One region of the Pseudodesulfovibrio piezophilus C1TLV30 genome, then DNA from elsewhere that is predicted to be linked to it. Evidence: predicted binding sites of a transcription regulator. Region 1 holds the regulator's gene; each other region holds the start of a gene.

What was found. The regulator sigma-54, encoded in region 1, starts transcription at its own class of promoters, with help from an activator protein. The targets are predictions, from matches to a motif close to CTGGCACGGNNNNTGCTT.
Region 2: a site for sigma-54 is predicted at 1,652-1,669, ahead of BN4_RS18185 (NifB/NifX family molybdenum-iron cluster-binding protein). Genes of this name have one in related genera too.
Region 3: a site for sigma-54 is predicted at 2,037-2,054, ahead of BN4_RS10260 (YeiH family protein). Genes of this name have one in related genera too.

Annotation. Positions count from the first base shown of each region.
Region 1 is NC_020409.1:574,920-578,201, reverse strand. It holds gene BN4_RS02840 (LptA/OstA family protein) at 1-259, shown strand, start outside; gene lptB (LPS export ABC transporter ATP-binding protein) at 259-984, shown strand; gene rpoN (RNA polymerase factor sigma-54) at 1,227-2,633, shown strand; gene hpf (ribosome hibernation-promoting factor, HPF/YfiA family) at 2,671-3,210, shown strand; gene BN4_RS02820 (PTS sugar transporter subunit IIA) at 3,214-3,282, shown strand, end outside.
Region 2 is NC_020409.1:2,991,353-2,994,634, forward strand. It holds gene hypB (hydrogenase nickel incorporation protein HypB) at 1-95, shown strand, start outside; gene BN4_RS13930 (sigma-54 interaction domain-containing protein) at 231-1,565, shown strand; gene BN4_RS18185 (NifB/NifX family molybdenum-iron cluster-binding protein) at 1,711-2,175, shown strand; gene BN4_RS13940 (Mrp/NBP35 family ATP-binding protein) at 2,286-3,164, shown strand.
Region 3 is NC_020409.1:2,163,703-2,166,984, reverse strand. It holds gene BN4_RS10265 (universal stress protein) at 1-73, opposite strand, end outside; gene BN4_RS17930 (hypothetical protein) at 144-311, opposite strand; gene BN4_RS10260 (YeiH family protein) at 348-1,988, opposite strand; gene BN4_RS10255 (c-type heme family protein) at 2,280-3,282, shown strand, end outside.

The sequences.
Region 1 (3,282 bases):
TATTGATAAAATCGTAGCAGAAGGGAGTGTGAAAGCCCAAAAAGGGCGTTCACGAGGATCATGTGGCAAGTTGATTTATTTTGTCAGTCGTCAAGTGCTTCGGATGGAAGATAATCCTCAATTACAGGATGGTCCTAACAGTTTAACAGGTGACGTCATTAATTTTTACGCCAAGGAAAATCGAAGTGAGGTTGTTGGTGGAAATGGCAAGAGAGTACAGGCTGTTTTTATGACCCCTGACAGTGTCAAGGTGCAATAATGTCTGATGGTTTGATAGCAACAAATCTGTCCAAAAGGTACGGCCAAAAGGAAGTTGTACACGGCATAAATCTGGAACTGAATCCACAAGAAGTCGTTGGATTGCTTGGGCCAAATGGTGCAGGTAAAACAACTACTTTTTATATGCTTGTTGGGATTGTTAAGCCAAATACTGGGCAGGTTTCTTTGTCGGGGAAAGCTCTGACGAATAAACCTTTGCATGAGCGGGCTCGGCTTGGGGTGAGTTATCTTCCTCAGGAAAATTCTATTTTTAAAAAACTATCAGTTCGTCAGAATCTCGAAATAATACTTGAACAGACGTCTTTGAGTTCCAAGGCTCAGAAAAAAAGAGCTGAAGAGTTGATGGAGATGTTCACTATCAGCAAACTTGCGGATCAAGCAGCCATGTTTCTTTCAGGAGGGGAAAGACGTCGCTTGGAAATTGCAAGAGCGCTCATAATGGATCCGAAATTTATTTTGTTGGATGAGCCTTTTGCCGGTGTTGACCCTATTGCTGTTATTGATATTCAGGATATCATTTCCGTTCTGAAAAGCATGGGGATAGGGATTCTTATTTCTGATCATAATGTTAGAGAAACATTGAATATTTGTGATAGAGCATATCTTGTCTACGAGGGGACTGTTATTCTCGAAGGGACTCCAGATATTATCGTGCAAGACAGTCGAGCTCGTCAAATCTATCTCGGTGAGGATTTTCGTCTTTGATTTCTTTTTTTTGTGCCTTTCAACTCATTGATGATTTACACATACCGTAAACATTGGTACACTTCTTTCATATCATTTTCTCTTTCTCATTAATCCAATAGTTACAATATATTACTCAAGGAATGGCTTGCTTACAGATTTTCGCTGTGGCATAGTAGCAGCGAGATGTAGTAAAAAAACTATTAATGTAGAAGAATATAACTTGAAATATAGATCTTGTTTAGTCTTTAAGGCTTCATAATATGGGACTTGAACTCAGACAACAACTCAAGCTTTCTCAGCAACTGGTCATGACTCCCCAGTTGCAGCAGGCCATAAAGCTGTTGCAACTTTCTCGCCTTGAGCTTTTGGAAACTGTTCAACAGGAACTTCTGGAAAACCCTTTTCTGGAAGAAACAGAAATTGAGACAGAAATCCGAGAGAAAGAGGAGTTAACTGAATCTCAAGCAGAAGAAGAGCTTGTGCGGACAGCTGATTGGGAAAATTATTTGGGAGAATTCTCAAGTACTTCTAAGCAGGCGTCGGCACGTGATTCCGAGGTACCTGAAGAAGGACTTTCTTTTGAGGCTCGGCTTGCCTCAAAACCCTCACTGGATGGGCATATGAGCTGGCAAATGAGATTGTCTAATTTCTCAGAATCAGAAATTGCTATCGGTGAAATCATTATCGGTAATCTTGACCATAATGGCTATCTTCAGGCCACTAATGAAGAAATTATGAGCATGGTCGATGCTTCGGATGAAGAAATTGAAGCTGTGATTTTGCGACTCCAGCGGTTGGACCCTGTTGGTGTGGCTGCTCGAACGCCACAAGAATGTCTTCTCGTGCAAATGGATGTTTTAGGGCTTGATGATCCTATTCTGTTCTCCTTGGTTAAGGACCATCTGGAAGATCTCGAAAAAAACCGTTATAAGCCCTTAGCTAGGAAATTTAAAATTTCCATGGAAGACCTCAAGAGTTATCTTGATTTAATGCAGACGTTGGATCCTATGCCTGGGACCAATTTTTCCAGTACAGAACCTCACTATGTAAGTCCTGATGTCTTTGTATACAAGTACGGTGATGAATTTGTGATTATCCTTAATGAGGATGGGATGCCTCGATTGCAGATGAATTCATTTTACATGGACACTATGCGGGATGTTGCGGATAAGGAAAAAGATTATTTTCAGGAAAAGATGCGTTCTGCCGCGTGGTTGATGAAAAGTCTGTACCAGAGGCAGAGAACGTTGTATAAAGTAGTCGACAGCATCGTACGATTTCAAAGAGGTTTTTTTGAAGAAGGAGTTACAAAACTCAGGCCTTTAATTCTTAAGGAAGTTGCTGAAGATATCGAAATGCATGAATCCACCGTGAGTCGGATTACCACAAGTAAATATGTTTCGACTCCTCATGGTATCTTTGAGTTGAAATTTTTCTTCAACAGCGCATTGGATTTGAATGATGGTTCGCAAGTCGGTTCAGAAAGTGTTAAGGCACTCATCAAAAAAATGATAGCGAACGAAGATACTAAAAGACCGTTAAGTGATGAAAAAATTGGTGAAATTCTTAAGGATGAGCTTGATGTTAATATAGCTCGACGTACTGTTGCCAAGTACCGTTCAGCAATGGGAATTGCATCTTCTTCAAAGCGTAAACAATATTTCTAAGTTCAGTTTCTTTCACCTTTTGAACAGGAGGTAGTGTATGAACATAAGCTTCACTTTCAAGAATTTTGAGCCGTCTGACCATTTGAAGGGTTATGCACAAAAGAGATTTGAAAAGATAGGTAAGTTCGTTCCCGACTCCGAAGCAGATCTCCAAGTCAATCTTTTAGTAGAAAAGTTTCGGCACAAGGCTGATGTTATTTTGAATGCTGACAACATTCATATCTCTGCATATGAAGATTCAGAAGATATGTATTCTACCATTGACATGGTTTTGGATAAGCTTGAGGCTCAACTGCGTAGAATGCGTGAAAAGGTCAAGAATAGAAGCAAGCAGGCTCGTGGCAATAAGGTTCAAATGAACTTCTTTTCATATGACGATGTGACAGGAGAACATATACCTACAATTGTTGGCACTGATAGTTACGAAGCAAAGCCAATGTCAATAGATGAGGCTGCGGAGCAATTAAACACGTTTGATAATGAATTCCTCGTTTTTCTGAATGCGGAAACTGAGGATGTTAATGTAATTTATAAGCGAAAGAATGGCGATTACGGATTAATCGACCCTGGTAATTAAATTATGAAACTCGGTGATTATTTAGAAAAGAATTTCGTTCTTTTCAATCTCGCCTCTGATACAAAATCTGAG
Region 2 (3,282 bases), 1.2 Mb from region 1:
ACATCAAAGTGATGCCCATGTCAGCCCGGACCGGTGAAAACATGGAAGCATGGTATGCCTGGTTACGCGAAAAGAGGGCGGAAAAAGCGTCTTAGCTCTCGCTTGTGCAAGGATATGCTCCCGAAAACAACAGGTTTTCGGGAGTTTTTTTCGCCCACCGGGAGGAATTCCCGCCCGATTTAGGCATTTTCCCCATTGGCATCCCCATACCCCTGGCGTAGTGTGCGGGTATGTCATTTCCCGAAAATCTTCCGCTTGAGGATGTTTTTGCCTCCATTGCCGATGGCCTGTTCACGGTGGATGTGGACTGGAACGTCACGTATTTCAATGAGTCCGCCGAGCGCATCACTGGCATCAGAGCGGAGGAAGCTCTTGGGCATAAGTGTTGGGATGTTTTTCGGTCCAGCCTGTGCGACGGGCAATGCGCCATCGATGAATGTGTCAGAAAAGGTGGGCGCATCGTCAATAAATCCATTTTTATCATCAAGAGTGACGGGACCAAGCTCCCGGTTTCCATCTCAGCGTCGCCCTTGCGTAACGGTAATGGAGAAGTCGTGGGTGGAGTCGAGACTTTCCGTGACCTGACTGAAATTCATGTCATGCGGCGAAAGGTCAGGGATCTTTATAGCTTTGAAGATATCGTCGGACGCAGCGAAGGGCTGGATAAAATTTTTCGCATTTTACCGCAGGTCAGTCAAAGTACGGCCACAGTGCTGGTTCTGGGGCAGTCCGGCACTGGCAAAGAATTGTTCGCCAGAGCTATACACAATCTCAGCCCTCGCAAGGAAAAACCATTTGTTGCTGTCAATTGCGGAGCGTTACCCGATACCTTGTTGGAGTCGGAACTCTTCGGCTATAGGGCCGGTGCATTTACCGATGCTCGAACTGACAAGCCAGGCCGGTTGGAAATGGCTGAAGGGGGCACGGTTTTTTTGGATGAAATCGGTGATATGGCGGCTCCTGTTCAAGTTAAGCTCCTTCGGTTCCTTCAGGAGCGGACTTTTGAACCTCTTGGCGGGTTGGAAACCATTTCAGCCGATGTCCGCATCGTGGCCGCGACGCATCAGAATTTGGAAGCTATGGTCGCGGCAGGGACATTTAGACAGGATTTGTACTACCGGCTCAATGTTGTGACCCTCGATCTCCCCGCCCTTGCAGAAAGGCGGGAGGATATTCCCATACTCATTGATCATTTCGTGGCCGAATTCAATGCAGTTCAGGGGCGGGCTGTGGAAGGAGTCAGTGAGGATGTGTTACACATTCTGATGCGGCACGATTTCCCCGGCAACGTTCGTGAACTGGAAAATATCCTTGAATATGGTTTTATCCTCTGTCCGTCCGGTTTCATTCAGACGGAACATCTGCCGGAATACCTCCAGGCGGCCTCACGGATGACACAGGGGGCAGGGGGGTTGCATGGGACCATGGAAGAGATCAAATGCCGAGCTGCGTCTCAGGCGCTCAAGCGGAACCATGGTCGGAAAATGGCCACTTGCCGCGAACTCAAGATTTCCAAGGATACTTTACGGCGCATGTTGTCAAGATGCCCAGAAGACGAAGAATAAGTCTTTTTTGTGCAAAACGGGCGCAATATTCGCCATTAATTATATATCATCATTCTGTAGTGTGCTGTAATGTAACGATTTGTTCATTGGCATACTCCATGCTAACGTGTATCCGCTGGCGGGTCCTGCCGGATTGGAGTGGGCTATGAAAACATCCTCCGCGACATTACTCTGTTTGGCGTGTTATCAGGACCGGTTGGCCTCTGTTTGCGAAAATGCGGACGAGTACAAGTTATTTGAAATTCGTAATGATAAAATTTACCCCGCAGGCCTCCTATCCCTTCCCTCAAAGGACCCTATGGACAGGACATCCGCCATATTGGCCTGCGGGGTATTATTCTTTGTCTGTGGCGCGATCTGTTCCACGACCCTGACCCGGCTGGAGGAGAACGGCGTCATTGTCGTCCCTTGGTTAACCGGGCATATCGATGAGGTGCTGATGCGCTTTGCCGAGAATTCGCTTTTCGCTTTGGTGATGCCCGGATGCATAGATACGGTTGGGCGGCAATGTGGCGAGAAGTGGGGAGCTTCCGCAGCCCGAGAGGACCCCTCTCAGGAGACTCAGCGAAAGTGGGGCGGCTATTTCTCCCCTCTTGGTTCAGTTATTTGACATTGCATCAACGATGTTTATCTCTCTCAGATCGCTTGAAACCCGTTTTTTGGCGGTACCCCAATGATAGACAACGGCGGTTTTCACCGCCTTATTTCAGGAGAAAAATTATGAGCGAGTGCAGTGGATGCGCTTCAGCCACCCCGGAGGGCGGCTGTTCCAGCGCTTCCGGGTGTGACCAGCCCGGTGACGAGAAGCTTCAGAAAACACTTGGCCGCATTAAACACAAGATTGTGGTCATGTCAGGCAAAGGCGGAGTGGGGAAGTCCACGGTTGCTGCCAATATAGCAGTAGCCCTTTCCCTGGCCGGGAAAAAAGTTGGTCTTCTGGATGTGGATGTCCATGGTCCAAGTATCCCTCGGCTTCTCTCTCTCAAGGGACAGCGCCCGCATATGGGGGATCAGACGATGGAGCCGGTGCCCTGGAGCAAGAATCTTTCTGTGATGTCACTCGGCTTTTTGCTTGAAGATGATCGGCAAGCTGTCATCTGGCGTGGCCCGGTGAAGGTCGGACTGATCAAGCAGTTTGTTGAAGATGTCATGTGGGGCGATCTCGATTACCTTGTGGTTGATTGCCCTCCCGGAACGGGAGATGAACCTCTTTCCACTTTGCAGACACTCGGACCCACGGCCATGGCCGTTGTCGTTACCACCCCGCAGGGCGTGGCGATTGATGATGTTCGCCGTTCACTTTCTTTTGTGGGACAGGTTGGTAATAGGGTCTTCGGTCTTGTGGAAAACATGTCCGGTTTCGCCTGCCCCGATTGTGGCAAGGTGCATAACATATTCAATTCCGGCGGTGGTGAAGATCTTGCCAAGGAAGCGGGTGTCAGATTTCTGGGCAAGATTCCCATGGACCCGGCAGTTGCCCATTCCGGTGACGAAGGATTTCCCTTCATGAAAGTTCATCGTGATACCGCTACTGGGAAAGCCATGAATGAAATCATTGCCCCCATGCTTGATCTCCCTGACCCGGTGGTGACGGCATAAAAAAGTATGATTTTGAAGATATGCTGCGTACCTGCAAGAGCAGAACGTTTTTGATAGGTTTGTTGGCCTTTCCTGATCCGGGGTGGCCGATGTGTGTGAAGATAAGAAAGCGCCCCTT
Region 3 (3,282 bases), 1.6 Mb from region 1:
CCCATGCCTTGGTTAGTTGTTCGGCTTTACGTGCGCCGGGTGTGCCATGGGTGGCGAGGAGGATATGCTTCATTGCAACAGCTCGTATTCGTTCTGCCGCAAGGGGATATTTCCCCTTGCGGCAGAGGCGTTTATTCTCTTGGTTAGGCCATCCACTTGGTGAACAGGAGGACCAGGAAGGTGACCACCAGGACAAAGCCCAGGGCGGTCAGGTCTTCATTTTTTTCAGAGGCGAAGACGGACAGGGCGCGTTCTTCGTTCTGTTCCTGATCTTTTTCATTCAGTTCGCATTTGACTTCTGGTTGATCCATTTTTTTCTCCTTGTGAGTAGAGGACAGTGTCCCTGATTAGCGAAGGACGACGTCCTTGACGAAGTACATGACCACGATGAAGGACAGGGACGCTTTGGCAACACCGGAGATACCACCCATGATCAGCGGCCAGCCGCCAGCCTGGGCAATGGATTTGCGGGTGATCTGCATACCCAGACCGATGAGACCGTACGCGAAGAACCAGATCATGGCGTCGGTCAGGGCGACGACGGTCTTGGATTTCTTGTGGACCTGCTTCACGGCGTGGGAGAGAGCTGTGGAAACGTCCTTGGGCACAACCAGTTCGCCTCCCTTGGCGCGGGCAATGATTGATTCCAGACCGGACAGCCTCTGGCGCGCTGTGGCGTCGAACTTGGCCTTGTCTTCGCGGTCCTCAAAGTCTCCTGCCAGCTGATGCTGCATGATCAGGTTATCAAGTGCGGCTTGTTCTTCCGGATGCAGACCGGCAATACCTGCTGTTGCAGCAGCCTTGACAGTCGTCAACTCCTCGGGGGTGATTTCCGTACGTTGGTTGTAGCTGAAGTCGAGGTACTTGCCCTTGTAGTGATCGGCGGGTGAGAACAGACCAAATGAAGAGAGCAGGAAAAGCAGCAGGAAACCGAGAATGAAGATCGGGAATTTATCGATAACGATTTCCTTGAAGGATATCTTCTGTCCCGAGCTTTTGCCATACCACGTTGCCAGCACCAGGACGATGACGGGGAGGAACAGGACACGGGTGATATTGAAGATTTCACCGACTTTAAGCGTCTTGATGTCCACGGCATTGAAGGCGAGGCAGGCGGCGGCGACCTGAGCAGAGTTCAAAATGCCGGTACCGGCCCATGCGCCGAACTGAGTGGCATTCATGCCAGCCAGCTTGCCTATGGTCGGGAAGGCGAACATGCACAGAATACCGAAGCCGAGGATGGTGCCGATGGTGTAGGCCATTTCAGAGCATTTTGCCTTGACCACAGGCGCACAGGCAACGGTGGCGGAGACGCCGCAGACACCCATACCCGCAGACAGGACACCGGTCATGGACTTGGGTTGCTTGAAAAGCTTGCCCAGGAACAGTACGAAGAAGACCGTGCCGAGTACAAAGAAGCCGATGAGCCAGACTGAGACCATGCCGAGTTTGGCCAGTTCAGCGAAAGAGTACCGTGCTCCCAGCAGGATAACGCCCATCTTCAGGACAAAACGGGCAGTCTTGACACCTGCGGCGGCAAATGCCGGGATCCCCCAACTGTTGGTGATGATGATGCCGACGATGATGCCGAGCACAACGTAGTTCAGGTTCATGACCTTGTAGATCGAGAAACCGAACATCGGGACCATGGATTGGCTCATCATCTTGACCATAGGCTCCGCAAACCAGCGGATGCTCATGGCCAATGCCAGGACGAACAGGACGCCGGGGATGGTCTCCAGCACAAATGTGTCAAGATTCGTCATGGGTTTTCCCATGCGTGTCTGGCGCATGAGTGCGGTGATGACACCGATGCCGCCGCCGATGAAACTGAGAGTTTCCATCAGCTCCATTGCCTTGTGGACCTTAAAGGTGGTCAAAAGACCGGTGAGCACTCCGGATGCAACGAGAGCGCCGTAGACCAACAGAATTCCACTGATGATCCAGACTGGGGTGTTGTCGGGACGTCCGACACTAACTTGAGCCATACCAAACCTCTCCTTTGGGTTGTTATTACGGTGGAGTCGGTCCCTCTAAGGCAAAGGGTGTGCCAAAAGTGACTAAAATGTTATCTACTTGAAATAAAAGGACTTACTGTGGATGGACAAAACAGAAGTTGCTAACTCGACTTAGCAGTCAGCAACCCGCAGTTTGCGCTTTTCGTGTGTGATGTCATCTGTTTGGTAAAATGGAATAAAGTGAGGTATGGTCGGTTTCTGCGTCGGTCGGCGGCGTCCAGGTATATTTTCATGACAGGGGCACCATGCCCGGAGTGACACATGAGTGTTTTCGGACCGAAGAATCTTCAGGCCAAATTCCTTATGGGATTGGGAGCGATAGTTCTGTTGCTTGGTGTCTTTTTTGCGTCGAGCCTGTATTTTCATCTCAGTTCCCTGCTGGATTCACAGGTGAGGGACAAGGCGGACCTGGTTTTCAGTCAGGTCACGAGTGTGCAGAGCTACGTGCGGGAAATCCTCAGACCCAAGATGTACAGCACGCTGCCGGAGGGAGAGTTTGTCATTGAGGCCATGTCCTCTTCCTATATTTCACGGGCAATCATGGATCGGCTCAATGTGGCTCATTCGGAATACTATTATCGGCGGGTTGCCGATAATGCCAGGAATCCTCTGTTTGAGACCAATACGAATGAGCGGGAACTTCTGGAGTATTTCAAGAGCCACCCCGGAGAAGCCTTCTGGGAAGGGAATCGTGAAGTGGAGGGGCGGGATTATTTTGTCAAGGCGCGCCCTGTGGTTTTTGGCGCATCCTGTCTGAGCTGTCACGGCGTCCCTGAGGATGCTCCGCCTGTCCTCCTGGAGCGGTATGGCACCGAGCGGGGGTTTGGTCATACTCTGGGTGAGGTGGCAGGTCTGGTGGTTGTCGGCGTGCCGCTGGAAGGAGCGTTAAGTAAGATACGCGAAGCCACGGCCGGATATGCTCTCCTCTATGGCGGTGGCATGGTTCTTTTTTATGCTCTGGTCCAGATGTTTTTCAATCGGGTGGTCATGAGCAAACTTCGTCGGGTTACGGATCGGTTTCGAATACTCTTTCAGGAAGAGGCGGAATTGGGGCTTATCGAAAAGCTGGAACAGGGGGACGAAATCGAGGAAGTGGTGCAGGGACTTGAGGAATTGGGAGACCATATTCATGGAATGCACTATCAACTGAGGCAGCATTCGGAAAATTTGGAACAGATGGTCGAGGTCCGAACCGGGGAATTGAAATTCGAGGCCGAGGAACGCCGGGCAGATGTCGGCCTGTTTGTTCAGCTGCTGGACGGAT